3 regions of the Terrabacter carboxydivorans genome follow, and region 2 is predicted to be linked to each of the others. Evidence: riboswitches for the same ligand, from Rfam matches in the RefSeq annotation. Region 2 holds a riboswitch; each other region holds the start of a gene.
What was found. Region 2 has a riboswitch for S-adenosylmethionine ahead of ABD297_RS13795 (bifunctional o-acetylhomoserine/o-acetylserine sulfhydrylase). Riboswitches for the same ligand answer to the same signal wherever they lie in the genome.
Positions count from the first base shown of each region.

Region 1: it holds a riboswitch for S-adenosylmethionine, as region 2 does, so the genes downstream of both, ABD297_RS05520 (aminotransferase class V-fold PLP-dependent enzyme) here and ABD297_RS13795 (bifunctional o-acetylhomoserine/o-acetylserine sulfhydrylase) in region 2, are expected to answer to the same signal.
Region 3: it holds a riboswitch for S-adenosylmethionine, as region 2 does, so the genes downstream of both, metX (homoserine O-acetyltransferase MetX) here and ABD297_RS13795 (bifunctional o-acetylhomoserine/o-acetylserine sulfhydrylase) in region 2, are expected to answer to the same signal.

Region 1 is NZ_BAAARE010000004.1:66,421-76,592, forward strand. It holds gene ABD297_RS05510 (FtsK/SpoIIIE family DNA translocase) at 79-3,042, opposite strand; gene ABD297_RS05515 (MFS transporter) at 3,176-4,588, shown strand; SAM riboswitch class IV at 4,720-4,845, shown strand; gene ABD297_RS05520 (aminotransferase class V-fold PLP-dependent enzyme) at 4,882-6,327, shown strand; gene ABD297_RS05525 (endonuclease/exonuclease/phosphatase family protein) at 6,370-7,410, opposite strand; gene ABD297_RS05530 (ribonuclease J) at 7,496-9,181, opposite strand; gene dapA (4-hydroxy-tetrahydrodipicolinate synthase) at 9,247-10,131, opposite strand.
Region 2 is NZ_BAAARE010000011.1:156,841-167,012, reverse strand. It holds gene ABD297_RS13810 (Na+/H+ antiporter) at 1-1,348, shown strand, start outside; gene recQ (DNA helicase RecQ) at 1,367-3,307, opposite strand; gene ABD297_RS13800 (LD-carboxypeptidase) at 3,343-4,395, opposite strand; gene ABD297_RS13795 (bifunctional o-acetylhomoserine/o-acetylserine sulfhydrylase) at 4,448-5,764, opposite strand; SAM riboswitch class IV at 5,853-5,972, opposite strand; gene ABD297_RS13790 (acyl-CoA dehydrogenase family protein) at 6,148-7,311, shown strand; gene ABD297_RS13785 (glycosyltransferase family 2 protein) at 7,465-8,421, shown strand; gene ABD297_RS13780 (ABC transporter permease) at 8,421-9,215, shown strand; gene ABD297_RS13775 (ABC transporter ATP-binding protein) at 9,215-9,991, shown strand; gene ABD297_RS13770 (cytidylyltransferase domain-containing protein) at 10,029-10,172, opposite strand, start outside.
Region 3 is NZ_BAAARE010000006.1:160,094-170,265, forward strand. It holds gene ABD297_RS08315 (YkvA family protein) at 45-734, shown strand; gene ABD297_RS08320 (DUF4192 domain-containing protein) at 868-2,298, shown strand; SAM riboswitch class IV at 2,493-2,607, shown strand; gene metX (homoserine O-acetyltransferase MetX) at 2,623-3,933, shown strand; gene ABD297_RS08330 (universal stress protein) at 4,123-4,521, shown strand; gene ABD297_RS08335 (RNA polymerase sigma factor) at 4,840-6,477, shown strand; gene ABD297_RS08340 (transglutaminase TgpA family protein) at 6,704-9,013, opposite strand; gene ABD297_RS08345 (DUF58 domain-containing protein) at 9,010-10,172, opposite strand, start outside.

The DNA of each region.
Region 1 (10,172 bases), on a different contig from region 2:
CGGCCCCTCGACCCGCAGAGAAGGGCCAGTCGTGGCCCTTCGACGGTTCGTAGGGGCCAGTCGTGGCCCTTCGACGGGTCAGTCGCGCTCGCGGTAGCCGCGCGAACCACGGTCGGTGAGGTTCCAGGCGTCCTCGGACTCCTCGTCGTCCTCCTCGACCGTGCGCGTCATGTCGCCCGGCGTCCACCGGGCGGTCGGCACGGCAGTCGTCTCCTCGTCGCCGCGGCGCTGCTCCCCCCGCTGCGCGACGATCGCGGCGGTCCGCTGCGGAGCGACCTCCTCGGGCTCGTCGGGGTCGTCCGCGTAGTGGGCCGAGACCTCTGGCGGCTCGACGTCGACCGGCGGGGCGGCATACGGCTCGGCGGGCTCGATGAGGTCCGCGAGGTCGTCGTCGTCGACGGGCTCGTTGGGGTGGGGCACGTCCTCGCCGCGCAGCAGCGCGAGCGTCTGCTCGAGGTCGTCGGGCCGCACGAGCACGTCGCGCGCCTTGGACCCCTCGCTCGGGCCGACGACACCGCGCGACTCGAGCAGGTCCATGAGCCGGCCGGCCTTGGCGAAGCCGACACGCAGCTTGCGCTGGAGCATCGACGTCGAGCCGAACTGGGTCGTGACGACGAGCTCGGTCGCCTGGAGCAGCACGTCGAGGTCGTCGCCGATGTCGTCGTCGATCTGCTTCTTGGGGGCCGCGACGGTGACGTTCTCGACGTAGTTGGGCTTGAGCTGGGTCGTGACGAACTTGACGACCTCGTGGATCTCGGACTCGTTGACCCACGCGCCCTGCACACGCATCGGCTTGCTCGCACCCATGGGCAGGAAGAGCGCGTCACCCTGCCCGATGAGCTTCTCGGCGCCTGGCTGGTCGAGCACGACGCGCGAGTCGGCGAGCGAGCTCGTCGCGAACGCCATGCGCGAGGGCACGTTGGCCTTGATGAGGCCGGTGACGACGTCGACCGAGGGCCGCTGCGTCGCGAGCACCAGGTGGATGCCGGCGGCGCGCGCGAGCTGCGTGATGCGCACGACCGACTCCTCGACGTCGCGCGGGGCGACCATCATGAGGTCGGCGAGCTCGTCGACGACGACGAGCAGGTAGGGGTAGGTCGTGATCTGGCGCTCGGAGCCGGGCAGCGGCTTGACCTTGCCCGCGCGGACCGCCTTGTTGAAGTCGTCGACGTGCTTGAAGCCGAACGCCGCGAGGTCGTCGTAGCGCTGGTCCATCTCCTTGACGACCCACGCGAGCGCCTCGGCGGCCTTCTTGGGGTTGGTGATGATCGGCGTGATGAGGTGCGGGATGCCTTCGTATGCCGTGAGCTCGACACGCTTCGGGTCCACGAGGATGAGGCGCACCTCCTCGGGCGTCGAGCGCATGAGGATCGAGGTGATCATCGAGTTGACGAAGCTGGACTTGCCCGAGCCGGTGGCGCCGGCGACGAGCAGGTGGGGCATCTTCGCGAGGTTGGCGATGACGTAGGCGCCCTCGACGTCCTTGCCGACGCCCATGACCATCGGGTGCTCGTTGGCACGGGCGGTGTGGCTGCGCAGCACGTCCCCGAGCGAGACGTTCTCACGGTCGAGGTTGGGGATCTCGATGCCGATCGCGGACTTGCCCGGGATGGGGCTGAGGATGCGCACGTCGGCCGAGGCCACGGCATACGCGATGTTCTTCGACAGCGCGGTGACGCGCTCGACCTTGGTGCCCGAGCCGAGCTCGACCTCGTAGCGCGTGACCGTCGGACCGCGGGTGAACCCGGTGACGGCGGCGTCGATGTCGAACTGGTCGAAGACGCCGGTCAGCGACTCGACCACGCGGTCGTTGGCCTCGCTGCGCGTCTTGTGCGCCGGGCCGGGCGTCAGCATCGCGGGGTCGGGCAGGCGGTAGGTGATGTCGCCGCCGAGGCTCAGCTGCTCGACCCGTGCGGGGAGCTCGGACATGGGCGGCGGGATGAGCTCGGCCTTGGGCCCGACCTTGCTCGTGTCGGGTGCCCCCAGGGTCTTCGGGTCGGTGGCGTCGATGACCTTCTCGGCCTTCTCGCCGCCGGGACGCGGCACGACGAGGCCGGGGGGCGTCGGACGCTTCTCCCCCGGACGCGGGCGCGAGCCGGCCTCGTCCTCCATCGCCCGCTGCGCGGCCTGGCGGAACGCCTCGTCACCGTCGCGGTCGGCGAGGTCGACTGGCTTGCGGCGGGCGCGCCTGACGGCGGCGGCCGGGGCGTCGTCCGGCTCATCGGCCTCGTGGTCGTGGTCGTCGTGGCCGCGGTCGATGACGAGGGCCCTCAGCTGGCGCATTCGGGTCGGGATCATGTTGACCGGAGTGGCGGTGATGACGAGCAGGCCGAAGAGCCCGAGCAGGATGAGGATCACGAGCGCGCCGTAGGTCGAGACCGCAGCGGCGAGCGGGCTCGAGGCGAGGAAGCCGAGGATGCCGCCGGCGGCACGCATGCCGTCGGCGCCGTCGGGTGGGTTGGGGATGCCGTCGGCGAGGTGCGACAGGCCGCACGCGGCGAAGGTGAGCGCGATGGTGCCGACGACGATGCGGTTGGTGGCGGCGTCGTCCTGGGGCGCGCGGAGCATGCGCAGGCCGAGGGCGAGCAGGACGAGCGGGACGGCATACGCGACGCGACCGAAGGTGCCGGCGAAGACCGCGTGCACGACCTGGCCGAAGGTGCCCGAGACCCCCCACCACTCGCGGGCGGCGACGACGACCGCGAGCGCGAGGAGGGAGAAGCCGATGCCGTCGCGCTTGTGCTCGGGCTCGAGGTCGGCGGCGCTGTGGCCGACGCGGCGCACCGCTCCCCCGGCCATGTGCGAGACACCCATCCACGTGTTGCGCACGGCACCCAGCGGGAAGGGCAGCCCCCCGCCGCGAGCCCTGGACGGCGTCCGTGACCCGCCCTTGGCCGCCGGCTTGCGGGTGGCGGGCTTGCGCTGCGCCGGCCGGGTGGACCGGGCTGCCGGAGGGCGCGACGTGGCGCTCGTCGAGGACCCCTTGGCGCGGGTCGCCGCAGAGGTGCTCGTGCGCTGGGTGCTGGACGGACGTGACGCCATGCTCGCACCGTACGTCAACGCACCGGTGAACTCACGCGTCACACGCGCACCACGGGGCAGAGAATGGCCGGCCGCGGGCCGCGGTCCGGTGAACCCACCTCGGCCGCAATGCCGCCCGGCCTAGTCTGGAGAGGTGAGCACGGGGCCATCCCCGACCGAGGGACCCGACGCGGGAGCGGGCCTGACACCCGGTGCCCCCGCACTGCGGCAGCTGCTCCGGATCCGGCCCTTCCGCCACCTCTTCGCCGCCGGCGCCGTCTCCAGCTTCGGCGACTGGCTCGCCCTGCTCGCGACGACCGCCCTGGCCGCCGAGCTGGCCGCCGGCGGGGTGGGCCGGTACCTCGCCGTCTCGGGCGTCTTCATCCTCCGCATCGCGCCGGCCGTGCTCCTCGGACCCCTCGCCGGGGTCGTCGCCGACCGGCTGGACCGGCGCCGCACGATGATCGTCGGGGACCTGCTGCGCTTCGCGCTCTTCGTGTCCATCCCCGTCGTGGGGACGCTCTGGTGGATGTACGTCGCCATCGTGCTCATCGAGTGCACGTCCCTCTTCTGGAACCCGGCCAAGGACGCCACCCTGCCCAACCTCGTCCCGCCGGACCGGCTCGAGCTGGCCAACCAGCTCGGGCTCGTGGGCAGCTACGGGACGGCCCCCGTCGCGGCCCTGGCCTTCTCGGGGCTGTCGCTCGTCGGCGACCCGTTGCGGTCGGTGCTCCCCGGGCTCGACCCGGAGGGGATCTACCTGGCGATGTACGTCAACGGCGCGACGTTCCTCGTCAGTGCGTGGATCGTCTGGCGGCTGCGCTTCCCACCACGGCCGGCGCGCGAGGCCCTCGCGGGACAGTCCGTGCTGAGGACCGTGACCGACGGCCTGCGCGTCGTCCGGGACCGGCCGTTCGTGCGGGGGCTCATCGCCGGCATGCTCGGTGCCTTCGCCGCCGGTGGGCTCGTCATCGGGCTCGCCACGCGGTTCGTCGCGGACATGGGGGCAGGGGCACCCGGCTACGGGATGCTCTTCGTCGCGGTCTTCACCGGGATGGCGATCGGCATCGTCGGCGGCCCCCGGGCTCTGGCAGGACTCTCCCGGCCGCGCATCTTCGGCGCGGCCCTCGGCAGCGCCGGAGCGCTGCTGCTCGTCCTCGCGGCGGTGCCCGCGCTCGTCGTCGCGCTCCCACTCGCGACACTGCTCGGCGCGGTCATCGGCGTGGCCTGGGTCATCGGCTACACCCTGCTCGGCCTCACCGTCGAGGACGAGGTCAGGGGCCGCACCTTCGCCCTCGTGCAGTCGCTCGACGGCGTCGTGCTCGTGCTCGTCCTCGCGGTCGCGCCCCTGCTGGCGGCGGGGTTCGAGGCGGCGCTCTCCCTCCCCCGCACGCTGCACGTCGGCCCGTTCGAGCTCACCTACACCGGAGCGACGGCCGCCTACCTGATCGCAGGGCTCGGGATGGGCGCCGCCGGGCTCGCCGCGTGGCGCACGATGAACGACAAGCCGGGGCTGTCCGTCTTTGCGGAGGTGCGCCAGCTCCGGCGCAGCCGCCGCGGCGGGTGAGGAGGGGCGGCCCTGGCGCGCTCTGCACCTGCGCGCTCCCCGCGCACCGCGACGTCGCCTCGTCTCAGATGACGACACTGCGGTCTTGGCGTCTGGACACGCCCGAGCCGGCTCCCCTATGGTCCTTCGCAGGTCATGAGTGCCAGTGACAAGCCCCGGCTCGCTGGCCAGCAACCCTCCTCCGCGGTGGGGTGCTCCGGGTGACGACCAGGCCACCCTCGATCCGCTCGCGCGATCGAGGTCGGCAAGCGCGGACCCGCACCGGGTGGGTCCCTTGACCCAGGAGCACTGGCATGTCGGCCCTTCCTTCGACGCACCCTTCGACCCGTCCCTCGGCGCACCTCTCGACGCGCCCCGCCTCCCAGACGGCCACCACGCCCTGTGGCGGCTCGTCCGCCCCCGCCGTGCGCACCCGCGCCCTGCACGCCGTGCCCGAGGCGCGCACGCTGCCCACCGTCGTCGGCGCGCAACTGCGCGTGCCGACGCTCCACGGCGACACGGCATACGCCAACCTCGACCACGCGGCGTCGACGCCGGCGCTCGAGACGGTCAAGGCAGCGGTCGACCGGGCCCTCGAGACCTACTCCTCCGTGCACCGCGGCGCCGGCTACGCCTCGCGCCTGACGAGCGCCTGGTACGAGCAGGCCCGCGAGGAGGTCGCGGCCTTCGTCGGCGCGCGACGGGACGACACGGTCGTCTTCACCCGGACGACCACCGACTCGTGGTCGCTGCTGAGCAAGGCCCTGCCGAGCCGCACGACGGTCTTCGTCTTCGACATCGAGCACCACTCGACGCTGCTCCCATGGGGCCGTTTCCGCACGGTGCGCCTCCCGGTGCCGCAGACGGTCGAGGACGCCCACGCCCTGCTCGAGGAGGCGCTGGCCGACCACCCGTCGCGCCACCGCCTCGTCGTCATCGCTGCCGCCTCCAACGTCACCGGTGAGGTGTGGCCCGTCGAGCGCTTCGCCGCCCTCGCGCACGAGCACGGCGCCCGGATCGCCGTCGACGCCGCCCAGCTCTCGGCCCACCGCACCATCGACCTCGCCGGCTGGGACGCCGACTACGTCGCGTTCTCGGGGCACAAGACGTATGCGCCCTACGGCGCCGGTGTCCTGGCCGGGCGCTCCGACTGGCTCGACGCCGGCACGCCGTACCTGCTCGGTGGCGGGGCCACCCGGGCGGTGACCGAGGACGGCACGACGTGGGCCACCGGGCCCGCCCGTCACGAGGGCGGCAGCCCCAACGTCATCGGCGCCATCGCCCTCGCTGCGGCGTGCGCCACGATCTCGAGGCACCGCGACTCCATCGAGGAGCACGAGAGCCGCCTCCTCGAGCGGCTGCGCGCGGGGCTCGACGAGGTGCCCGGCGTCGAGGTCCTCTCGATCTTCGGCGACGACAGCGACCGCGTCGGCGTCGTCGCCTTCACCATCGAGGGCTGGGACTCCTCGCTCGTCTCGCAGGTCCTGTCGGTCGAGCACGGCATCGGCGTCCGCGACGGCAGGTTCTGCGCCCACCTGCTCGTCGACGAGCTGCTCGACGACCCGTGGGGCGAGCGCTCGGCGACCGCGGTCCGCGCGAGCATCGGTCTCGGGAGCACCCGCGAGGGCGTCGAGCGCCTCGTGGCCGCGGTCGCCTCGCTCGTCGAGGAGGGCACGACGGCGACGTGGACGCTCACCGGCAGCGGCTGGGCGGTCGAGGGCACCGACCCCCGCGACGTCGAGGTCGACCGGCCCTGGTGACCCTTCCCCCGGGCCGGCCTCGGGCGGGGCTCAGGCTCAGGCTCAGCGCGGCGGCAGGTGGTAGCTCGCCCACACGGCTGCGTGGTCGGCCCGGTTGAACGCCACCTGTCCGGCCTCGACGACCGTCAGGCCCCGGCTCAGCAGGTGGTCCAGCGCCGCGAATGCTGGCAGCCGGTGGCCGGCGAACGGCCACGTGCGCACCCACCCCTGACCGTCGGTGCGCTGGGCGTCGTCGAGGCCGTCGGCGAGGTCGCGGAAGCCCGGATGGCCGAAGCCGGCGTTGAAGTCGCCCGCCATGACGAGCAGCTCGTCGCCGTCGAGCCGCTCCTTCCACGACTGGAGGTCCCGCAGGCCCGCGCGCCACTCGGCGGTGTCGCCCGGGAGCGGCGCGGTGGGGTGGGCGACCTTGAGGCGGATTGTGCCGTTGGGCGCCGTGACGTCGACCTCCGGCTGGACGCTCCGGGTGCCCTCGACCGCCGGGTCCGTGCCGAGGCTGCGGACCGACAGCGGGTAGCGCGACAGCACCATCGTGCCGGTGTAGGTGTCGGCACGCGCGACGCCCTGGCGCTGGTTGAAGTAGTCGGCGGCTCCCTCGGCGTCCAGGCGGCGCATCATCGCGGGCGTCGCCTCGGTGAGCACCAGCACGTCGACCGAGTGGTAGCGCACGGCATCCATCAGCTGCTCGGCGTTGGCCGAGCCGATCCACGTGTTGGCCGACATGACCGTCAGGTCGCGGTCGGCCTTGGGCGAGGACGTCGCCTCGAAGGACGGTGCGGCGACCGTCGCCGCAGCCACCAGCACGGCGACGACCGGGAGCAGCATCCACCAGCGCCGCAGCAGCAGGGTCGCCACGGCGAGCAGCCCGAGGCCGACGACGACGAAGGGACCTGCCGTCTGGAGCACGACGACGGGGTATGCCGTGGAGTCGTACCAGCGGAGCGCACCGACCGCGCCGAGCCCGACGAGGACGACGCCGACGACGACGTCGACCCACCGCCGGGCCGGCGGGCGGCGCCGCGCCGACGGGGGTGCCGGTGGTGCCGACGGAGGTGTGGACCGAGGCGGCGACGCAGGTGCCGGCACGGCGTGCCCGTCCCCCGGATGGTCGGTCGAGGGGCTGTCGTCCCCGACCCGGCCGGTCCCCCCGTCGACCTCGTGCACCGTCACCTCAGGCCTGCAGCACGACCGGGATGATCATCGGGCGGCGGCGGATCTTGCCACCGACCCACGAGCCGACCGCGCGCCGGATGACCTGCTGGAGCTGCTGGTCGTCGCGCACGCCCTTGGCGACGGCCTCCTCGATGGCCCGCTCGACCTTGGGGATGACCTGCTGGAAGATCTCGGCGTCCTCGACGAAGCCGCGGGCCGTGATCTCCGGGCCGCTCGCGATCTTGCCGGTGGCGGCGTCGAGCACGACGACACAGGTGATGAAGCCCTCGTCGCGCAGGATGCGCCGGTCCTTGAGCAGCGCCTCGTCGGCCCCACCCACGCTGCTGCCGTCGACGTAGACGTAGCCACAGTCGACGACACCCGTCACCCGGGCCACCCCGTCGACGAGGTCGACGACGACGCCGTCCTCGGCCAGCACGACGTTCTCCTCCGGCACGCCGGACTGCATCGCGAGCTGGGCGTTGGCGTACATGTGGCGCCACTCGCCGTGGACCGGGAGGACGTTGCCGGGACGCACGATGTTGTAGCAGTAGAGCAGCTCGCCCGCGCTGGCGTGGCCGGAGACGTGCACCTTGGCGTTGCCCTTGTGCACGACGTTGGCGCCGAGCCGCATGAGGCCGTTGATGATGCGGTAGACGGCGTTCTCGTTGCCGGGGATGAGGCTGCTCGCGAGCAGGACGGTGTCGCCGGGACCGACGTCGATCCGGTGCTCCCGGTTGGCCATGCGCGACAGGGCCGCCATCGGCTCGCCCTGGGAGCCGGTGCAGATGAGGACGAGCTCGTCGTCGCGCAGGCTGTCGATCTTCTTGATGTCGACGAGGATGCCGTCGGGCACCCTGAGGTAGCCCAGCTCGGCGGCGATGCCCATGTTGCGCACCATGGAGCGGCCCACCATGGCCACCTTGCGGCCGGCCTTCTCGGCTGCGTCGAGCACCTGCTGGACGCGGTGCACGTGGCTGCTGAAGCAGGCCACGATGATCCGGCGCTCGGCGTGGCGGAACACCTTGTCGATGGCCGGCGCGATCTCCAGCTCGGGCGTGGTGAAGCCCGGGACGTCGGCGTTGGTCGAGTCGGTGAGGAAGAGGTCGACCCCCTCCTCGCCGAGCCGTGCGAACGCGCGCAGGTCGGTCAGGCGCCCGTCGAGCGGGAGCTGGTCCATCTTGAAGTCGCCGGTGTGCAGCAGAGTGCCGGCCTCGGTGCGCACGAAGACGGCGAGCGCGTCGGGGATCGAGTGGTTGACCGCCACGAACTCGAGGTCGAAGACGCCGAGCTTCTCGCGCTGGCCCTCCTTGACCGCCATGGAGTACGGCCGGATGCGGTGCTCCTTGAGCTTGGCCTCGACGAGGGCCAGGGTCAGCGTCGAGCCGATGATGGGGATGTCGCCCTTGAGCTTCAGCAGGTAGGGCACCGCGCCGATGTGGTCCTCGTGGCCGTGCGTGAGGACGATCGCCACGATGTCGTCGAGCCGGTCGGCGATGTAGGAGAAGTCCGGGAGGATGAGGTCGACTCCGGGGTGGTGGTCCTCGGGGAAGAGCACGCCGCAGTCGATGACGAGCAGCTTGCCCTTCGTCTCGAGGACGGCCATGTTGCGTCCGACCTCGCCGAGCCCACCGAGCGCGACGACCCGCAGGCCGTTGTCGGGGAGGGCGGGAGGCGTGGTCAGCTCGGGGTGGGGGTGGCTCACAGGTGTCCTGTCATTCGGTGGTGCCGCCGGGCCGTCATGGGCGCCGGTCACGGGTCATGGGGCGGTCATCCGACCGCCGAGAGGGCATCGCGCAGCAGGGCCGTCTGGACGTCGTCGGCCTCGACGAGCGGCAGGCGCACGCTCGGTGATTCAATGACGCCCTGGAGGGCGAGGCCGGCCTTGGCCATGATCGCGCCCTGCGTGACGTTCATGACGGCGTTGACGAGCGGGACGAGCCGGCGGTGCACGGCACGGGCGTCGTCCCAGCGGCTGTCGACGACGGCATCGGCCATCTCGCGGTAGGCGACCGGGGCCACCTGCGAGGTCACGCCGACGAAGCCGACGGCGCCGTAGACGAAGTGCCCGAGGTTCATCGCGTCGTCGCCGGAGTACCAGTCCAGGCCGGTCTCCTGCATCATCTCGCCGGCGAACCAGAGGTCGCCGCGGGCGTCCTTGACGGCCGTGATGCGCTCGTGCTCGGCGATGCGCAGGTAGGTCTCGCGCGCGATGGCGATCCCCGAGCGGCCGGGGATGTCGTAGACCATGACGGGCAGGTCGCTGGCGTCCGCGAGGGCGCGGAAATGCGCGACGAGCCCCGCCTGCGGCGGCTTGTTGTAGTACGGCGTCACGGCCAGGACCGCGTGGGCGCCGGCCTTCTGGGCGTGGCGCACCGACTCGACGCTCTTGGCGGTGTCGTTGCTGCCGGCACCCGCGATGACGACGCACCGGTCGCCGACCGCGTCGACGACGGCGCGGAGCAGCTCGTCCTTCTCCTCGGCGGAGGTCGTCGGCGACTCGCCGGTCGTGCCCGAGACGACGAGGCCGTCGTGCCCGGCGTCGACGAGGTGGGTCGCGACGCGTTGCGCGGCGTCGAGGTCGATGGAGCCGTCGGGCCTCATGGGCGTGACCATCGCCGAGAGAACACGTCCGAGGGCGGGTGCGTCAGCCATGGGGCCAAGGTTAGCGCCCGCGACTGCACGCACGACGCCAC
Region 2 (10,172 bases):
CGACGGCGTCGTGCTCGACTTCGCCTGGGCCTCGGTCGGCGGCGCCGTCATCGGTTTCGTCGTGGCGCTGGTCGTGTCGGTGCTGCGCCGGCACTTCTCCACCGAGCCGGCCTTCGACACGGTGCTGTCGTTCATGGTGCCCTTCGCCGCCTACGTCCCGGCCGAGGAGCTGCACGCCTCCGGTGTCATCGCGGTCGTGACGGCCGGCCTCGTCCTCGGCCACAAGTCGCCGCGCACCCAGTCCGGCGCGTCGCGGCTCAGCGAGCGGATCAACTGGGGGTCGGTGCAGTTCCTCCTCGAGAACGCCGTCTTCCTGCTCATCGGCCTCCAGGTCTTCTACGTCGTGGCCGACGTCCGGCGGTCGAGCCTGTCCACCGGGCAGATCACCCTCGCTGCCGTCGGGACCCTCGTCGCCGTGCTGCTCCTGCGCCCGCTCTGGGTCGTGCCGTTCCGGTTCGTCAGCACCCGTCTGCTCCGCAACGAGGCGCAGGCGCCGTGGACCCACACGGTCGTGCTCTCGTGGGCCGGCATGCGCGGCGTGGTGACGCTGGCCGCAGCCCTCCTGCTGCCCCAGAACACCCCGCACCGCGACGTGCTCGTGCTCATCGCGGTCGTCGTCACCATCGGGACGCTGCTCATCCAGGGCACCACCCTGCCCGCGCTCGCCCGGCGGCTCGACGTGCGCGGCCCCGACCCACGCGAGGACGCGCTCCAGGCCGCGACGGTCCTGCAGGCCGCGACCCGTTCGGGGCTCGACGTCCTCGACCGCATGGAGGACCTCGACGAGGCGACCAGGGACATCCTGCGGTCCCGGTCGGAGGACCGGCTCAACCAGATGTGGGAGCGCCTCGGACCTCAGAGCGGCGACGCCGACGAGACGCCGAGCGCCCGCTACCGCCGAGCCCGCATGCAGATGCTCCAGGCCGAGCGCGACGAGGTGCTGCGGCTGCGTGACGAGGGCCGCGCCGACCACGTCGTGCTCCGCGTCGTGCTGAGCAGCCTCGACCTCGAGGAGACGATGCTCGATCGTCTCGACGACCAGGAGAGCCGTCTGGCAGAAAGTGAGATGTTGCCCGTGGACACCATCGAAGCTCCGTGCGAGCACCTCAAGAGCGCCGACTCGTGCGCCGCCCCCCGGACCCCCGACGGGTGCGAGGAGTGCCTGCGCGACGGCACGAGCTGGGTGCACCTGCGCCTGTGCCTCGAGTGTGGGCACGTGGGCTGCTGCGACTCCTCGGAGATGAAGCACGCCACCGCTCACTTCCACGAGACGCAGCACCCCGTCATGCGCTCGATCGAGCCGGGCGAGGCGTGGCGCTGGTGCTTCGTCGACGAGGTCGTCGGCTGAGGGCGACGCCCCCGGCCATCAGCCCGCGTGCTCGGCCAGCAGACCCAGGAACGCAGCGCCGTACTTCTCTGCCTTGACCGGCCCGATGCCGTTGACCATGAGTAGGTCGTCCGTGCTGCCCGGTTTGGCCTTCACCAGCTCCCAGAGCGTGCGGTCGGGCAGCACGACGTAGGCCGGGACGCCTTCGGCGTCGGCGATCGAGCGCCGCTCGCTGCGCAGCAGCTCGAAGAGCGCGCGGTCGGCAGGGCTGGCCCCGCCGCCGGCCTTTGCGGTGGAGGCCGAGCGCGAGCCCGACCGCGAGCGGCTGCGTGCCGGGGCTGTCGAGAGTCGCCGCAGCTCCACGGTCTCCACGCCGTCGAGGATCGGTCGGGCCGCCTCCGTGATCGTGAGGGCGCCCATCCGGTCCGGGTCGGGTGAGAGCACCGAGCGGGCGACGAGCTGTCGGATGACCGAGCGCCACTCGGGTTCGGCGAGGTCGCTGCCCACCCCGAAGGTCGGCAGCCTGTCGTGCTCCCAGCTGACGATCTTGTCGGTGCGCTTGCCGAGCAGGACGTCGACGACGTGCCCCGAGCCGAAGCGCTGACCCGTGCGGACCACGGCCGAGAGCACCTTCTGGGCGGGCACGGTGGCGTCCCACAGCTCGGGCGGCTCGAGACAGGTGTCGCAGTTGCCGCAGTCGCCGGACTCCTCGTCGAAGTAGGCCAGGAGCAGACGCCGGCGGCACGAGGAGGCCTCGGCGTAGCCGAGCATCGCGTCGAGCTTCGCCGAGTCGACGCGACGGTGCTCGGGGCTGCCGTCGGACCTCATGATGAACGAGCGCTGCTGCACCGCATCGGCCAGGCCGTTGGCCATCCACGCCACCGCGGGCTCGCCGTCGCGGCCGGCCCGCCCGGTCTCCTGGTAGTAGCCCTCGAGGCTCTTCGGGAGGTCGACGTGCGCGACGAAGCGCACGTCGGGCTTGTCGATGCCCATGCCGAAGGCGATGGTCGCCACGACGATCACGCCCTCGTCGCGTCGGAACCGTTGCTGCGCGGCGGCCCTCACCTCGCTGGGCAGCCCGGCGTGGTAGGCGATCGCGTCGTAGCCCTTTTGCCGCAGGAAGGTCGAGATCTCGTCGGTGCGCTTGCGCGACACGCAGTAGACGATGCCGGCGGACCCGCGGAAGCCGGCGCCGTCGTTGCCCTGCTCGAGGAAGCGCAGCAGCTGGGCGCGGGCGTCGGTCTTCTCCTCGACGACGTAGCGGATGTTGGGGCGGTCGAAGCTGGAGACGAACTCGGCGGCGCCGTCGAGGCGCAGCCGCTGGTGGATCTCGCGACGGGTCAACGCGTCGGCGGTGGCGGTCAGTGCGATGCGAGGCACGTGGGGGAACCGGGCGGTGACCTCGGCGATGCGGAGGTACTCCGGCCGGAAGTCGTGTCCCCACTGCGACACGCAGTGCGCCTCGTCGATGGCGAAGAGCGCGAGGCCGGCGCCCGCGGCCGCGTCGTCGAGCAGGCTCTGGAACGACGGCATGAGCAGGCGCTCGGGAGCGACGTAGAGCAGGTCGAGTCGGCCGTGCCGCACGTCGCGACGAACGGCTTCTGACTCCTCGGCTGACGAGGTGGAGTTCCAGAAGGCCGCCCGCGCGCCGAGGAGCCGCAGCGCCTCGACCTGGTCGTGCATCAGGGCGATGAGCGGCGAGACGACGACGCCGACGCCGGGCCGCACGAGTGCGGGCAGCTGGTAGCAGAGCGACTTGCCGCCACCGGTCGGCATGAGGACGACGGTGTCGTGACCCGCCACGACGCGGTCGACGATGGCCTGCTGCGAGCCGCGGAACGAGCTGAAACCGAAGACGTCGTGCAGCACGCGGCGGGCGGCCCCGTCGTCGTGCGGCGGCCCGTCCGTCGGGGCGGGTGCCTCGCCCGTCACCCCGGCATCGACGACCTCGTGCTCGGACCCGACCAGCTGCTTCTCCATGACCCGGCGAGCGTACCCGTCGCCGCCGACCCGCCTCAGGCCAGACGCTGCGTGACCGTGTGCGTGCCGGCTTCCGGGTCGTGCACGACGGTCGTCGACGCGCCCTGCACGAGCGCCAGGTAGGGCGCGACGTGCCCGCACTCGACGTCCGCGAGGATCGGCACGCCGAGCATCCCGAGCGCGTCGCGCACCGCGTCGTGCTGCGTGAACCCGTCGCGCCCCGGCGCGGCAGTCCGGGAGACGAGCACGCCCGTAGCCGCGTCGAAGAAGCCGTGCAGGCGCATCGCGTGCAGCGTGCGGCAGATGTCGTACGACGCCCACTCGCAGACGTCGAGCACGATGACGAGGCCCTCCGGGGCATGCTGTGCCGCAAAGGCGTTCGTGTCACCGAAGCGCCCGCCGGCGAGGAGCCCGACCGTCTCGACGCAGCCCCCGACGACGCGCCCGGTCAGCGTCACCGGCTCACCCTCCTGGCCCGGGTCGATGCGGGTCCACGTGCCGCGACCGTCGAGGGTCATCCGCGAGACCGTCGGGTCGGCGGCGTAGTCGTCCCACCCGCCCGAGCGGAAGCGGCCGGGGGAGTGTTGCGCCAGCTCGCCACCCGCCGGGGTCGAGGCCACGTCGACCCAGTGGAGGATGCCGTCGGGCACGGCGTACGGGGTGTCCATGAGGTTCTGCCCGTGGATCGTCGCGATGCCGGTGCTCAGGGTGAGCGGCGTCAGCCAGGTCGAGGTGTCCGAGAAGCCGACGCACCACGTGGGCTCGGACGCTGCGACGGCGTCGAGGTCGAGCAGGTCGAGCAGGTCGATGCCGGTCTCGCCACCCCAGGGCGGCACGACGGCCCGGACCGTCGGGTCGAGCAGCATCCCCATCAGCTCCTCCGCCCGCGCCTCACGCGGCCCGCTGACGTGGGAGGGCGCGTGGTTGAGCTCGCCCACGACGACCTCGAAGCCGCGGTCGCGCAGGCACGACACGGCATACGTGAACCGCCCCCAGAGGGCGTCGCCCACACCGGAGCTCGGCGAGGTCACGCCGATCCGGTCACCGGGGCGGAGAGGGGCGGGGTAGCGGATCGGCATGGCTGTCATGGTGCCAGCCATGCCGATCCGTCTCATCCGGGTTTCGCCGACGGCGCCCGGCTCACCCCTTGGCTGCGGTGAACCCCTGCTCGAGGTCGGCGAGGATGTCGTCGATGTGCTCGATGCCGACCGAGAGGCGCACGAGACCGGGCGTCACCCCGGCCGCGACGCGGTCCTCCTCGGGTCCCTGCGAGTGCGTCGTCGAGGCAGGGTGGATGACGAGCGAGCGTACGTCGCCGATGTTGGCGACGTGGCTGTGCAGCGTCAGGGCCTCGACGAACTTCTTGCCCGCCTCGAGCCCGCCGGCGATCTCGAAGGACAGCACCGCGCCGGCGCCCCGGGGGGCGTACTTCTGGGCGAGCGCGTGCGACGGGCTCTCGGGCAGGGAGGCCCAGACGACCCGCTCGACCTGCGCATGGTCCGAGAGGAACGCGGCGACCCTGGCGGCGTTGTCGAGGTGGCGCTCGATGCGCAGCGACAGCGTCTCGAGTCCCTGCGCGATGAGGAAGGCGTTGAACGGCGAGGCCGACGGGCCCAGGTCGCGCAGCAGCTGCACGCGCGCCTTGAGGATGTAGGCCAGGTTGGCCCCGAGGGGGCTGCCGACGCCGAGGTCACGCGCGAAGACGAGGCCGTGGTAGCTCTCCTCGGGCGTGTTGTAGTTGGGGAACTTCTCCGGGTCGGCGGCGTAGTCGAAGCGCCCCGCGTCGACGATGACGCCGGCGATCGACGTGCCGTGGCCGCCGAGGTACTTCGTCGCCGAGTGCACGACGACGTCGGCGCCCCACTCGATGGGACGGATGACGTAGGGCGTGGCGATGGTGTTGTCGACGACGAGCGGCACCCCGTGCTCGTGCGCGAGCGCGGCGACCGCCTCGATGTCGAGGACCTCCGCCTTGGGGTTGGCGATGGTCTCGCCGAAGAAGGCCTTGGTGTTCGGCCGGACCGCCGCGCGCCAGGACTCGACCGAGGTCGGGTCCTCGACGAAGCTCACCTCGATGCCGAGCTTGGGGAAGGTGAACTTCAGCAGGTTGACGGTGCCGCCGTAGAGGCTCGGGGACGCGACGATGTGGTCGCCGGCCTCGGCGATGTTGAGCAGCGCGAGGGTCGTCGCCGACTGGCCCGAGGCGACGAGGAGCGCGCCGACGCCACCCTCGAGCGCGGCGATGCGCTGCTCGACGACGTCGGTCGTCGGGTTCATGATCCGCGTGTAGATGTTGCCGAACTCCTTGAGCCCGAACAGGTTTGCGGCATGGTCGGTGTTGTCGAAGACGTAGCTCGTCGTCTGGTAGATCGGCAGCGCGCGTGCTCCGGTGGTGCCGTCGGCGCTCTGTCCGGCGTGGATCTGCTTGGTCTCGAAGGACCAGCTGGGCTCGGTCATCGGTCTGCTCTTCCTGGGTCGTGTCGATGACCGGGGGTCCGTCCGGTGGCGGACCTGGTGCACCGACGGGTCGGTGCGGGAGAGAGTCTCTCCGCGCTTGCCCGAGCGCCTGGTGGCGTCGACGGGCCAGGTCTTCACCCGGGGCACCCCACCGCGGTTGGAGGGTTGCCGGCCAGCGAGCCGGGGCTTGTCGCTGGCGCTCATGACCTACCGGGGAGTGTACGTATGCGTGTCCGTCCTCCGGGAGCGGCTGTCCTCATCGTGGACGCCACGTCTCACTCGACAGGCCGCGGCGAGCGGTATGGCGGGGGCGTGGACGTGCTCGTCGTGGCGTCGATCACTAGGACGTCCTACTAATCCGAACTCGTGAGTAGGATCGCGCCGTGAGCACGAATGCCGACTTCGACCTGTTCCGGACCAGCGAGGACCACGAGGCCCTGAGGGAGGCCGTCCGCGCAGTCGCGGAGGACAAGATCGCCCCCTTCGCCGCGGCCGTCGACGCCGAGGCCCGCTACCCGCAGGAGGCCCACGACGCGCTCGTCGCCTCCGACTTCTTCGCGCCCCACGTGCCGGAGGAGTACGACGGCGTGGGAGCCGACGCCCTCGCGACGTGCATCGTCATCGAGGAGGTGGCCCGCGTCGACGCGTCCGCCTCGCTCATCCCGGCCGTCAACAAGCTGGGCTCGCTGCCGGTGATCCTCGACGGCAGCGACGAGGTCAAGGCCCGCTACCTGCCGCCGCTCGCGAAGGGCGAGACGACCTTCTCCTACGGCCTGTCCGAGCGCGAGGCGGGCTCCGACACCGCGTCGATGCGGTGCCGCGCCCGCCAGGACGGCGACGGCTGGGTGCTCTCCGGCCAGAAGTCGTGGATCACCAACGCCGGCGTCTCGGAGTACTACACCGTGCTCGCCGTCACCGACCCCGACGGACCGCGCGGCGGCAACGTCACGGCCTTCGTCGTCGAGAAGTCCGACGAGGGCTTCACCTTCGGTGAGAAGGAGCGCAAGCTCGGCATCAAGGGCAGCCCGACGCGTGAGCTGCACTTCGACAACGTCCGCCTCCCCGCCGACCGCGTCGTCGGCCAGGTCGGCGACGGCCTGAAGATCGCGCTGCGCACGCTCGACCACACGCGCGTCACCATCGGCGCCCAGGCCGTCGGGATCGCGCAGGGCGCGCTCGACCAGTCGCTCGCCTACATCAAGGAGCGCAAGCAGTTCGGCAAGCGCATCGCCGACTTCCAAGGCATCCAGTTCATGCTCGCCGACATGGCGATGGAGCTCGAGGCCGCGCGCCAGATGGTCTACGTCGCGGCTGCCAAGTCCGAGCGCGGCGACAAGGACCTCACCTTCTTCGGTGCGGCCGCCAAGTGCTACGCCTCGGACGTCGCGATGAAGGTCACGACCGACGCCGTGCAGCTCCTCGGCGGTGCCGGCTACACGAGCGACTTCCCGCTCGAGCGGATGATGCGCGACGCCAAGATCACCCAGATCTACGAGGGCACCAACCAGGTCCAGCGCCTCGTCATGGCGCGGCAGCTGCTGCGCTGACGGCCGCCGGGCTGTCGGGAGGCGGTTCCGAGGGGCAGTAGTCTGTTCCAGCCGTGTTGCGGCCCGGAGCGGACCGCGACGCCCGCCCCAGTCTCCCCACCCCGACGAGAAGGACGCCTGCGCGTGCACCCAACACCTCCGGTCAGCGTCATCATGCCGCTGCTCAACGAGGAGCGGCACCTGGAGGAGGCGGTCGGCGCCGTCGTCGCCCAGCGCTACCCCGGTGAGATCCAGATCGTGCTGGCCGTCGGCCCCGGGCACGACGACACCCTCGGGGTCGCCCGGCGCCTGGCCGACCGCGACCCGCGGATCACCGTCGTCGAGAACCCGTCCGGTCGCACCCCCGAGGCGCTCAACCTCGCCGTCGCCGCGGCGGCGCACGACATCATCGTGCGTGTCGACGGCCACGGCTTCCTCAGCGACGGCTACATCGAGCACGCCGTGGGCGTCCTCGAGGAGACCGGCGCGGCCAACGTCGGTGGAGTCATGCTCGCGCGGGGCGTGACGGACACCGAGCGGGCCGTGGCCGTGGCGATGACCTCACCCCTCGGCGTGGGTGGCGCACGCTTCCACACCGGTGGCGAGCCGGGTCCCGCCGACACCGTGTACCTCGGGGTCTTCCGCCGGAAGTGGCTCGAGGCGGCGGGCGGCTACGACCCGAGGTTCACCCGCGCCCAGGACTGGGAGCTGAACTACCGCATCCGTCAGGCCGGTGGTGTCGTCTGGTTCGACCCCGAGCTGACCGTGGAGTACCGCCCGCGACCCGACCTGCGCGCCCTCGGCCGGCAGTACCGCGACTACGGCCGCTGGCGTCGCGTCGTCGCGGCCCGTCACAAGGGGTCGATCAACGCCCGCTACCTCGCCCCGCCCACGGCCCTGGTCGCCGTCGCGGCAGGGCTCGTCGGCGGACTCGTGTGGCGGCCGCTCTGGGCCGTCCCGGCTGCCTACGCGGCCGGCATCGGCATCGGGGGAGCAGCCATCGCCAGGCGCGAGGGTCCGGCGGTGGCGCTGCGCGTGCCCGGCGTCCTGGCGACCATGCACATGAGCTGGGGCTGGGGTTTCCTCACCAGCAGGCCGGACCAGTTGGTCCCCGAAGGAGACGAGTCGTGATGCTCGAGCGCATGTCCCGGATCTGGGCGCAGAGGGCGATCCTGCAGACCCTGGTCCAACGCGACCTCCGCGTGCGCTACGCCCGGAGCTGGCTCGGCTACCTGTGGACGATCATCGACCCGCTGGCGATGGCCCTCATCTACTTCGTCGTGTTCGCGGTGATCTTCCAGCGCAAGGACGCGGGACACCAGCCGTACTTCCTCTTCCTGCTCGTCGGCCTCCTGCCGTGGCAGTGGTTCAACGCCTCGATCAACGAGACGGCGCGCTCGCTCATCTCCGAGGCCAAGCTGGTCCGGTCCACGAACCTGCCCCGCGAGCTCTGGGTGGTCCGCGTGGTCATCTCGAAGGGCATCGAGTTCCTGCTCTCCCTGCCCGTGCTCTTCGCCTTCGTGGTCGTCTACGTCATCACGGGCGAGACGAAGCTCAACTGGCGCCTCGTGCTGTTCCCGGTGGCTCTCGTGCTGCAGTTCATCTTCCAGACGGGCATCGGGCTGCTCCTCGCCCCCGCGACCGTGCTCGCCGACGACACCATCCGCGTCGTCCGGATCGTGCTGCGGATGCTCTTCTACGGCACCCCGATCATCTACACGCTCGACAAGGCGCCGCACTGGCTGCAGACCGCCCTGTGGTTCAACCCCATGAGCGGCATCCTCGAGTTCTACCGGGCCGGGTTCTTCCCGCAACCGCTGAAGCTCGCCCCGCTCGTGGTGGGAGCGGTCATGTCGGTCGGGTTCCTCGTGTGGGGTGCCTTCTCGTTCGCACGCATGGAGCGTGCCGTCCTGAAGGAGATCTGATGGGGTCCTTCGCCGGTCAGGAGCCGGGCGCGTCGAGCACCCGCGACGTCATCACGGCCGACGGTCTCGGCATCGAGTTCTACCGGTCACGTCGCCGCAAGCTCTCGCTGCGCGAGATGGTCCTGCGCCGTGAGAACACCGCGCCCAAGGAGACCTTCTGGGGGCTCAAGGACATATCCTTCCGCGTCGGTCCGGGGGAGGCCGTCGGGCTCGTCGGCTCCAACGGCGGCGGGAAGAGCACGCTGCTCAAGATGATCGCCGGCGTCCTGCTGCCCGACGAGGGCACGGTGAAGGTCAACGGCGGGGTGGCGCCCCTCATCGAGCTGACCGGAGGCTTCCTCGGCGAGCTCTCCGCCCGTGACAACGTCATGCTGACGGCGGGCCTGCACGGCCTGAGCAAGCAGGAGATCACGGAGCGCTTCGACGAGATCGTCGACTTCGCCGGCCCCCAGGTCCGGGCTGGCATCGACATGCCGTTCCGCCACTTCTCCTCCGGCATGCAGGTGCGGCTCGGCTTCGCCCTGATCACGACGCTCGACGAGCCCATCGTGCTCGTGGACGAGGTGCTCGCCGTCGGCGACAAGGACTTCCGCGAGAAGTGCTACCAGCGCATGGAGTCGTTGCTCGCGGAGGGCCGCACGCTCTTCCTCGTGTCGCACTCCGAGCCCGACCTGCGCCGTTTCTGCACCCGCGGGCTCTACCTCAAGGGCGGCCGGCTCGAGGCCGACGGGTCGATGGACGAGATCCTCGAGCTCTACAACGCCAAGCCGGCCTGACCGGCCGCTCGATCGGGCGGAGCGGCGGCCCTCCGGGTCAGGGCGTGCCCGCGGCCCGGATGGCCCGGTCCAGCACGTCCGGCTCCACGGCCGTGACGAGGTCGGTGGTGGCCCAGGAGGGCAGCGTCTCTCCTGACGCCTCGAGCGCGAGCGCGCATCCTCGGTCCCGCAGGGCCGTCAG
Region 3 (10,172 bases), on a different contig from region 2:
CGGCAACGGGGAATCGCCTCGCCCTCCTGCTCGTTGGGCCGGGCATGAAGACCGCATCCCGCATCAAGCTGGCCGCCACGGTCGCCTCGGTCGTGCGAGCCTCCACGCGGCCCGGGGCGCCCAGTCTGCCCGAACGGGTGCAGGCGGTGCCGCGCCTCGTTCGCTGCACCCTCGAACGGACGTATGCCGGGACGTCGCTCAAGCGGCTCGGGCTCGTCGCGGGGGCGGTGGCCTACGTCGCCTCCCCGGTCGACCTCGTGCCGGAGGCGTTCCTCCCCGTCGTGGGGGCCGCCGACGACGCGGTCGTCATCTCGTGGGCGGTCACGGCGTTCTTCGAGGAGACCGACCGGTTCCTCGCGTGGGAGGCAGGCCAGGGCCTGCGCCGGTCGGGGGCGTTCCAGCCGTCACCCGGGACCGCGCCGGCAGCGCCGGGAGGGGCTGCGCAAGGCCGGGGCGGCGCGGATCCGGCCGGCGCCGACGGGCTGCGCCGCGACCGCGACGAGACCGGTGCTGCGGCACCGCGACGCCTCCTCGGTGGCGTCGCGCGCGTGAGCTCAGGCGGTTCGCGGCCGCGCCCGACCGCAGGGGCCACGGGCGGTCGCACCAGCCCCGACCCGGCTGCGAGGAAGTCTGCGGGGCCCGGAACGGGGGAGCGCAGCAGGTTGCCCGAGGGCGCCAGGCAGGCCGCCACGGACTACGTGCTCGAGTCGGTGCGCAAGCGCCTGGAGCGCTGAGCCCGGTCGCGCGACGACGGCTCGACCCGCACGGCGACGGCGTCGGTCCACACCTCTCTGCGGCGAACGGCCTTCGTCCACAGGCGGATCGATGGGCCGACCGAGAACCGGCGCGGGCGGCGAGGCTCGGCACATGCCGAAGATCTCACTGTCCGGGCCGGCCGAGCTGCTGACCATCATCCCCTTCCACCTGGGCTTCCAGCCCGAGCGCAGTGTCGTCGTGGTCTGCTTCCACGGCAAACGGCTCGGTCTCGTGGCCCGCCTCGACGTCATCGACCCGTCACTCGCCTTCGAGGCAGCCGCACAGACCCTGCCGACCCTGCTGCAGGGCTCGCCCTCGTCCGTGGCCATCGTCGGGTTCGAGGACATCCCCGACGAGTCCCTGCCCCTGCTCGAGGCCCTCGCCGACGGCGTCGAGGCAGAGCGGGTCGTCGTCAGGGAGCGTCTCGTCCTGCGCGGCGGGCGTTGGCGGTCCGTCGGCTGCGACTGCTGCCCCGACGAGGGCTGGCTGCTCCCGGAGCAGGCCGAGGTCCCTGCGGTCGCAAGCTACGTGGCTCTCGGCCACGCGGTGCTCCCGGACCGCGACGAGCTCGCCCGTCTCGTCGAGCCACTGGAGCCGACGGAGCCGCGTCACGACCTGGCCGTGACCGCCATCGAGGACTGGCAGCGCCGCTACCGGGCGGCGGGAGGGGCCATCTGCGACGAGCCTGCCTCGTCCGGACGTCGACGAGGCTCTCGCCGGTCGAAGGTGGCCGGGTCGGAGCTCGGCCTGCTCGACGGCGGGGATCCGAGCCCGCGCCAGTTCCTCGTCAACGATGCGCTCGTCGCCTGGGGCGGCGTGCTGGGTGGTGACGTCGAGGGCTACGGCATGGAGCACTGGCTGCCCTCGCTCGTCGGCCCCCTGCGCGACGTCGAGTTCCGCGACGCCCTCATCGGCTGGTTGTGCCCGGGCACGGTGCCGCTCGACACGTTCCCCGAGGAGCTCGTCGTCATGCTCGACGTGCTCCTCGGTCCCCACCTGCGGCTCGCCTCCGGGTCCGACGGCGCCGGACGTCCGGGTGCCGACGGATCGGGCAGGGACACGGAGGTCGGGGACGACATCGCCTCCCGCCTGTCGGCGTCGGACCGCGAGGCGCTGCGGGCTCTGCACGCCCTGCTCGACCTCGGCCCGGACGCGCTGGAGGCGCTCGACGGCGACGACCCGCGCGACACCGCCGAACTCAGCGAGCTCGCGCGGCTCGCCGGGTCGGGCATCGCTCCCGACGACTGGGAGGGCATCGACGACGGGCACGAACAGGAGACGGGCGAGGGCTGGGACGACTGGGAGGCGGCAGCGGTCCCGCGCGTGGTGCTCGGGCGTCTGGAGCAGGTCTGCCGGCTCACGCCGGCGGCCCACGCGGCGCCGGTGCTCTCCGTCGTGGCGTCGGTCGCGTGGTGGTGCGGGGACGGGGCCCGCGCCGGAGTCGCCGTCGACCAGGCGCTCGAGCTCGAGCCGGAGCACCGGCTGAGCCGCCTCGTGCGCCGGTCCCTCGACCACGGTGTCCGACCGTCGCGCTGCGCCTGAGCGCCGACAGGGCCACCGGAGGCCGTCGGAGGCTGTTTGGAACCCGGGCCATCACGGACGCCGTACGGAGCGGGCGGGTCGACCCACGTGTCCGCCAGGTGGGAGGAGTCGAGAGCCCCGACGAGCAACCTCGGGCGTCCATGTCGTGGACCGGTCGATCTCCTCCGGTCGGCTCCTCGCGTATGGTTGTGGCAGGTCACGAGTACCAGCGACAAGCCCCGGCTCGCTGGTCGGCAACCCTCCTTCGCGGTGGGGTGCCCCGGGTGAGGACCAGGCCACACCCGTCCCGGGTGCGTGCAAGCGCGAGGACCGAGGAGTACCCCGATGACCGTCACCCACCGGAAGCAGAGCACGCGTGTGTCGCCCGCGCGCCACGCGGCCGATGGCTCACCAGCCCGCGACGGGTTCGGCCCGGCCACCCGGACGCCGTCCGGCGTCGACCCGTCAGGTGCACCGTCCGGACGGGCCGGCGCAGAGGCCCACGTCGACGGTCCGGCCGACCCGCCGCGACGGGTGTCGGACGGCGCCTGGCGTGAGGGCGACCCGGTGGGCGGACGCCAGTTCGTCCACATCGGTGACGTCGAGCTCGAGCGGGGCGGCGTGCTGCCCGACGTCCGGATCGCCTACGAGACGTGGGGCCGGCTCAACGAGGCCGGCGACAACGTCGTCCTCGTCGAGCACGCCCTGACCGGTGACAGCCACGTCGTGGGCGAGGCCGGCCCCGGCCACGCGTCGCCGGGGTGGTGGAACTCCCTCGTGGCGTCCGGCGGTCCGGTCGACCCCGACGAGTGGTTCGTCATCGCCTCCAACGTCCTCGGCGGCTGCCAGGGGAGCACCGGCCCGTCGAGCCCGGCCCCCGACGGCCAGCCGTGGGGGAGCCGCTTTCCCTACGTCACCGTCCGCGACCAGGTAGCGGCCGAGCGTCTGCTGCTCGACCGGCTGGGGATCGCCAGAGTGGCCGCCGTGGTCGGCGGGTCCATGGGCGGCATGCGTGCCATCGAGTGGGCGGTCACCCATCCTGACGACGTCGACCGCTGCATCGTGCTCGCCTCGACGCCGAGCGCCACGGCAGACCAGATCGCCTGGTGCCAGCCGCAGCTGCTCGCCATCCGGCAGGACCCCGACTTCGCCGGCGGCGACTACTACGCCGGTGACCGCCGTCCGGACGCCGGCCTCGGCCTCGCGCGCCGCATCGCCCACATCACCTACCGGACCGAGAGCGAGCTCGACGAGCGCTTCGGTCGCGCTGCGCAGCTGGGCGAGGACCCGCTCCGAGCGGGGGACCGGGGGCGCTTCGCCGTCGAGTCCTACCTCGACCACCACGCAGGCAAGCTGGCCCGCCGCTTCGACGCGAACTCCTACGTCGTGCTGACCGAGGCGATGAACTCCCACGACGTCGGTCGCGACCGCGGCGGGGTGCAGCAGGCGCTCAGCCGGGTCCGTGCCGACTGCACCGTCGTCTCCGTCGACACCGACCGGCTCTACCCGCCGCGTCTGTCGGACGACCTGCACGCCGCGCTCCCGGTGTCGCGCCGCGCCCACATCGTGTCCGACTTCGGCCACGACGGGTTCCTCATCGAGGAGGACCAGGTGGGTCGGATCATCCGCGACGCCCTGGAGCGTGGCCGCGGCTGAGCCCTGCTGCGGGGCGGGGCGGTTCGTCGACCCGGATGCTGCGACCGAGCCCTTCGCGGGCCGGCCGGCAGGACCGTCCGGGGGTGTGACGAAGCACGTTCGGCACTCCCGGCGCGGGACGCGCCGGGCGCCTCGATATCGGGTACGGTGCGAGCACTGGTTGTTTCCGTCCCAAGGAGGTCCGGGAAAGTGGCCATCGTCGTTGGTTATGTCGCCACCAAGGAAGGTCGCGCGGCGCTCAAGCGAGCCGCCGAGGAGTGCGTCCTGCGTGGTGCGAAGCTCGTCGTCATCAGCTCCCACCGAGGGGGCAAGGACTTTGACGCGGACGAGGCCAGACAGTTCGAGACCGAGCTCGCCCGCGTGCAGGCCGTTCTCGAGGAGAAGGGGCTCGAGCACGAGGTGCGCCAGCTCGTCCGGGGCAACGACCCCGCCGAGGACCTCATCTCCGTCGCCGAGGAGGAGAAGGCCGACTTCATCGTCATCGGCCTGCGCCGGCGCAGCCCGGTCGGCAAGCTGATCCTCGGCTCCAACGCCCAGCGCATCCTGCTCGACGCGAGCTGCCCGGTGCTGGCGGTCAAGGGCGACTGAAAGTCCCTCTCGCGGGGGTGGGACGGGGTCTTCCGGCCCTCGTCAGGACGAGCGCGCCGTGCGCGGGTTCGACGCGCGTTCGCCCAGATGGCATCCGCCGTTTTATAATGTCGTAGTACGGGATCGCACAAGGCGCACCGAGAGATCGAAACAGGGACCGACTCCAACCGGCCAAGCCTTCCCGGCACCAACCCCCATTCTCGTTCGTTGTGATGATGCATGCCCGGAATCGGGTCGACACAACGAGACCTGCGACGAAAGGCGACTGCATCCGTGCCCAAGGCAACAACCGCTGGAGCTCCGAAGACCCTGCCGAAGGTGTTCCAGCACGAGGCGATCATGCAGCTCCTGGTCAAGGGCAGCACCAACGGCACCATCACGGGAACTGAGATCGCGCGTGCTCAGGTCGACGCCGGTCTCGACCTGAAGCAGATGAAGCCGGTCCTCACGACCCTCGAGGCCCACGACATCGAGATCGTTGTCGACGCGCCGCACGTCACCACGACGAAGAAGACCCGAACAGGGACCAAGGGAGGCACTGTGGCCACCGCACGCACCAGCACTGCCGCGGCGACGAAGTCCGCGACGCGGACGACGACCGCGACCACCAAGACCGCCGCCAAGAAGACGACGACCAAGATGGCCGCCCGCGCGGCGGCTCCGGCCGCCGACGAGGCTGCCACGACCGCGACGGGAACGGCCAGGAAGGCCGCCACCAACGCCGGGGTTGCCAAGGCTGCTGCCAAGCCGGTCGCCGCGAAGAAGGCGGCGGTGAAGAAGACCGCGGCCAAGAAGGCCACCTCCGCGGACGGCGTCGACGTCGCCGGCGACGAGGCCGATGACGAGGGTCCCGACGACGCCCCGGTGGGCGAGCTCGAGGACGTCGTCGTCGAGCCGGTCGAGGCCGGCGACGACAGCGACGAGGACGCCGAGGACGGCGCGACCCCGGCTGCCGCCGCCAAGACGGAGGAGACCGAGGAGTCCGGCTTCGTCATCCGCGACGACGACGAGGACGACGCCCCGGCTCAGCAGGTCGTGACCGCCGGCGCCACCGCCGACCCCGTCAAGGACTACCTCAAGCAGATCGGCAAGGTCGCCCTCCTGAACGCCGAGCAGGAGGTCGAGCTCGCCAAGCGCATCGAGGCCGGCCTGTTCGCCGAGGAGAAGCTCAACTCCGGCGACAAGATCGACATGAAGCTCAAGCGCGAGCTGTGGTGGATCGCCCAGGACGGCAAGAAGGCCAAGAACCACCTCCTCGAGGCCAACCTGCGACTCGTCGTGTCGCTGGCCAAGCGCTACACCGGTCGCGGCATGCTCTTCCTCGACCTCATCCAGGAGGGCAACCTCGGCCTCATCCGTGCGGTCGAGAAGTTCGACTACACCAAGGGCTACAAGTTCTCGACCTACGCGACGTGGTGGATCCGCCAGGCCATCACCCGCGCCATGGCCGACCAGGCGCGCACGATCCGCATCCCGGTCCACATGGTCGAGGTCATCAACAAGCTGGCCCGCGTGCAGCGCCAGATGCTCCAGGACCTGGGCCGCGAGCCCACCCCGGAGGAGCTCGCCAAGGAGCTCGACATGACGCCCGAGAAGGTCGTTGAGGTCCAGAAGTACGGCCGCGAGCCCATCTCCCTGCACACGCCGCTCGGTGAGGACGGTGACAGCGAGTTCGGTGACCTCATCGAGGACTCCGAGGCCGTCGTCCCGGCCGACGCCGTGAGCTTCACGCTCCTGCAGGAGCAGCTGCACTCGGTCCTCGACACGCTCTCCGAGCGCGAGGCGGGCGTCGTGTCGATGCGCTTCGGCCTGACCGACGGCCAGCCGAAGACGCTCGACGAGATCGGCAAGGTCTACGGCGTGACGCGTGAGCGCATTCGTCAGATCGAGTCCAAGACGATGAGCAAGCTGCGCCACCCGAGCCGCAGCCAGGTCCTGCGCGACTACCTCGACTGAGGTCGAGCCGCAGCGTCCCGGACCATCGAAGGAGCCCACGACCGTCGGGTCGTGGGCTCCTTCGCGTCGCGCGCGCCCCGAGACGCCCGAGGGTGCCGTATGCCGTATGCCGTATGCCGTATGCCGTATGCCGTATGCCGTATGCCGTATGCCGTATGCCGTATGCCGTATGCCGTATGCCGTATGCCGTATGCCGCGTGGCGTCGAGCCCTGACCGGGCGGCCGCTCAGCGACGGCGGGACGTCAGGCGCTGGGGGAGCGAGCGCCAGAAGGAGACGCCGGTCGCGGGCCAGAAGAAGGAACGGGCTCGGGCCTGCCAGGCGCGGGTGCGCCCCACCTGGCGGCGGATCGAGCGGATGTCCTCGTGCAGCTGCGACGCCTCCTCGGGTGTCGTGCGCTCGGGTCGGTCGTAGCGCGACTTCTCCAGGGTCGAGGTGACCCGCCGCATGGCGGTCGCGTTGTCCTCGTCGAGGTGGCCGTCGCTCACGTAGCGCTCGCGCAGCTGCCGCAGGGTCACACCCTCCGGTGCCTCGATGCCGAGGTCGCCGAGGTGGCAGGTGAGCTCGTCCCACTCGGCCTCGATGAGGTCCTGCTGGGTGACGGCGGCTCGACGTCGCCGCAGTCGCACGAGCCAGGCCGTGATCGGCATCGCGAAGGCGGCGAGCAGCCCGACGAGGACGGCGACGAGCAGGACGAGGTTGCGCAGGGTCAGGAACGCTCCGAGCCGGTCGAGCACGCCCTTCTGCACCGGCGTCGCGACCGCGGTGGGGGCGGCGGTCGTCGTCGTCGCGGCCCTCGAGGGGCCTCGTGAGGCCGACTCGGTCACGCCGCGGCCGCCTCCGGTCGGTCCCGAGTCGGAGCCGAGCACGGCATACGGCGGAGGGGTGCCGGCGCGGGCTCCCGGCGTCGGCTCGAAGCGGAGCCAGCCGTAGCCCTGGAAGTAGAGCTCGGGCCAGGCGTGGGCGTCGCTGGCGCGGACGACGTAGTGCTCACCGGAGAGCTGTCCCGGCAGGAAGCCGATGGCCATGCGGGCGGGGATGCCCTGCGCCCGCGCCATCATGATCATCGCCGTCGCGAACTGCACGCAGTAGCCGCGTCGGGTCTCGTAGAAGTTCTGGATGGGCTCGAGGATGCGTCCCTGCGCGTCGCGCTTCGGCTCGCCGAGGTCGAGCGAGTAGGTGTAGCGGCTCGTGTCGCGCAGGTGGTCCTGGATCGAGATGGCCTTGTCGAGCGCGTTGCCCTGCCCGCGGGTGACCTCGTCCGACCAGCGCTGCACGAGGTCGCGCGAGCGGTCCGGGATGCTGAGGTCGTCTTCGGTGATGTCGGGGGATTCGGGCGCCCCGGCCTCGCGCAGCTGCGGGGGGGTGGGGGCGAGGTCGGCGTAGGTGACGCGGTAGCTGCTGACGGCTCGGCCGACACGCACGTCGCGGGTGACCGGGTCGATGGTCCACGGCGTGCCCTCCATCGCGACGGCCACGACGGGGTAGGGCGCGGCGATGCGCGGCGCCGCGAGGGTGTTGTCCGAGACGGTGATGACGTAGTCGCGTCGCTTCTCCTGCGGCGGCAGCGGCGGCGGGTTCTCGGGCCGGGCGCCGGTCGAGCCGGCGACGAGCCACTGGCCGCGGGAGTAGTACGACGTGGCGAGCACCCGCAGCGGGGCGCGCGTGAACGCCGTCGTCGTGTAGGTCAGGACCGGGGACTGGTCCTGGTTGTTGAGGCTGCGGGACAGGTCGAGGGTGTCGTTGAAGCCGACGGAGCCCTCGCCGCCGCTGTCGCCGGAGCGCCCGAGGCCCTCGGTGAGGTAGCGCGGCGGGAAGTGGGGGACCACCGCGGGGACGACGAGGGCGACGACGACCCCCACGGCGCCGAGCTTGAGCGCCCCGGCGGTGAAGGAGCGCAAGGCGTCGCGGTCGTGGGCCGCCTCGTCGATCTCGCTGTGCGACGCCGCGTTGGCCGTGCTCCACCGGCCGAACTGGGCCCGCGCCGTCGTGTGCAGCATGACGAGCCACAGCGTCACGGGCACGACGAAGAACCGCAGCCCCAGGGCGTCGTTGCTGTTGATCGTCGTGATGAGGTATGCCGTCAGCAGCGGCAGCCCTGCAGCTGCCGGGCTGCGCCAGGTGGCCGCCATGGCGTCGACCGCGATCGCGACGATGGCGACCGCGATGACGAGGCAGAACGTGACGCCGTCGTTGAGCGGCGCCGGCACCGTGTAGCGGTTGACCGTGTCGAGCGCCTGCAGCCCGAGCGAGTTGGCCGCCTCGAGCGTCGCGGGGGTGGGCAGGAGCAGGGTGAAGGAGTCGCCGGTCCAGCGAGCGAGGATGACGTACGTGGTGACGAGCACCTGGACGGCCACGACGAGGCCGCGCGAGCGCGTCAACCCGCGACCGACGAGGCCGAGGCCGGCCACGAGGGCGATGACCATCACCGTGGGGCCGAGCCACGAGTTGTCGGCGAAGAGGGTGGTGATCGGGTAGATCGCGCCGAGCGTCGCGAGGGCGGCCAGGAGCGTGATCCTCCAGCGGCGGCGGGTCATCGGCTGCCTCCCACGGTCGCGGCGGTCAGCACGGCCCACGCGTGCGCGACGTCCTCGTCACGCTCCACCCCGACGGCGCGCCAGCCGGCGAGGCGCAGGCTCTCGACGTGCGGCTCGGCCTCCTCCGCCTGGGTCTCCCCGAAGCTGCGTGCGTCGAGGACGAGGGCGAGGCCGGTCGTCCCGGGCTGACGCAGGCTCGCCACGCGCGAGGTCAGCTCGCGTCCGGAGGGCCCGACGAGGGCCACGAGGAAACCGCCGGCGGCAGCGAGCGCCTGGGCCGCGCGCAGGATCTCGTCCTCGCCGGTGTCGTCGCGCATCGTCGCCACCGCGAGCACGTCGAGGATCTCGTCGGGGGTCATCGTGTCGGCCGCCCGCGCGGTCTCGACGGTCTCGGCGCAGACGAGGTGGACGGCATACCCCGACTCGCACAGGTGCACGGCGACCGAGGCCGCGGCCGTGACCGCCCACTCGAAGGAGCTGTTGGCCCCGGTGCCGCCGTGCGCCGACGGCCGCGGATCGAGCAGCACGACCGCACGCCGCTGGGCGGGGCGGTCCTCCTGGCGCACCATGAGGTCGCCGGTTCGGGCCGTCGCCGGCCAGTGGATCCGGCGCAGGTCGTCGCCGTCGCGGTACTCGCGGATGGTCACGTCGTCCTCGCCGTGCAGCGCGATGAGCTGGGCCTGCTCACCCTCCGAGCCGACGCCCGAGCTGGGCTGGCGGTTCGAGGAGAGCGGGTGCACGGCAGGCAGCACGACGAGGTCGGCGCTCCCCTCGAGGACCGCGTTACGGTTGGCCAGGCCGAACGGGTCCTGCACCTGCACGCCCAGGGGGCCGAGGTGGTGGCGCCCGCGCAGATGCGACCGGACGGCATAGTCGATCGCGCGCACGCGTCCCGAGGGGATGCGGCCGACGACGAACCGGGGGCGGTCACCGAGCACGTAGTCGAGCCGCTCCTCGGCGAGGAAGATCGGCGTCGTCGCGCTGGAGACGTTCTCGAAGGAGAGCGTGACGTGCGCGTCCTGACCGACGCTGATCCGCTCGGGGTGGGTGTGGCGCTCGATGCGCATCCGGGTCTTGCGCGTGCGCACGAGCAGCGCGGAGACGAGCGGGAGCGCGACGAGGAGGACCCCGAAGCGGGTGAGGTCGCGGAATCCGAAGA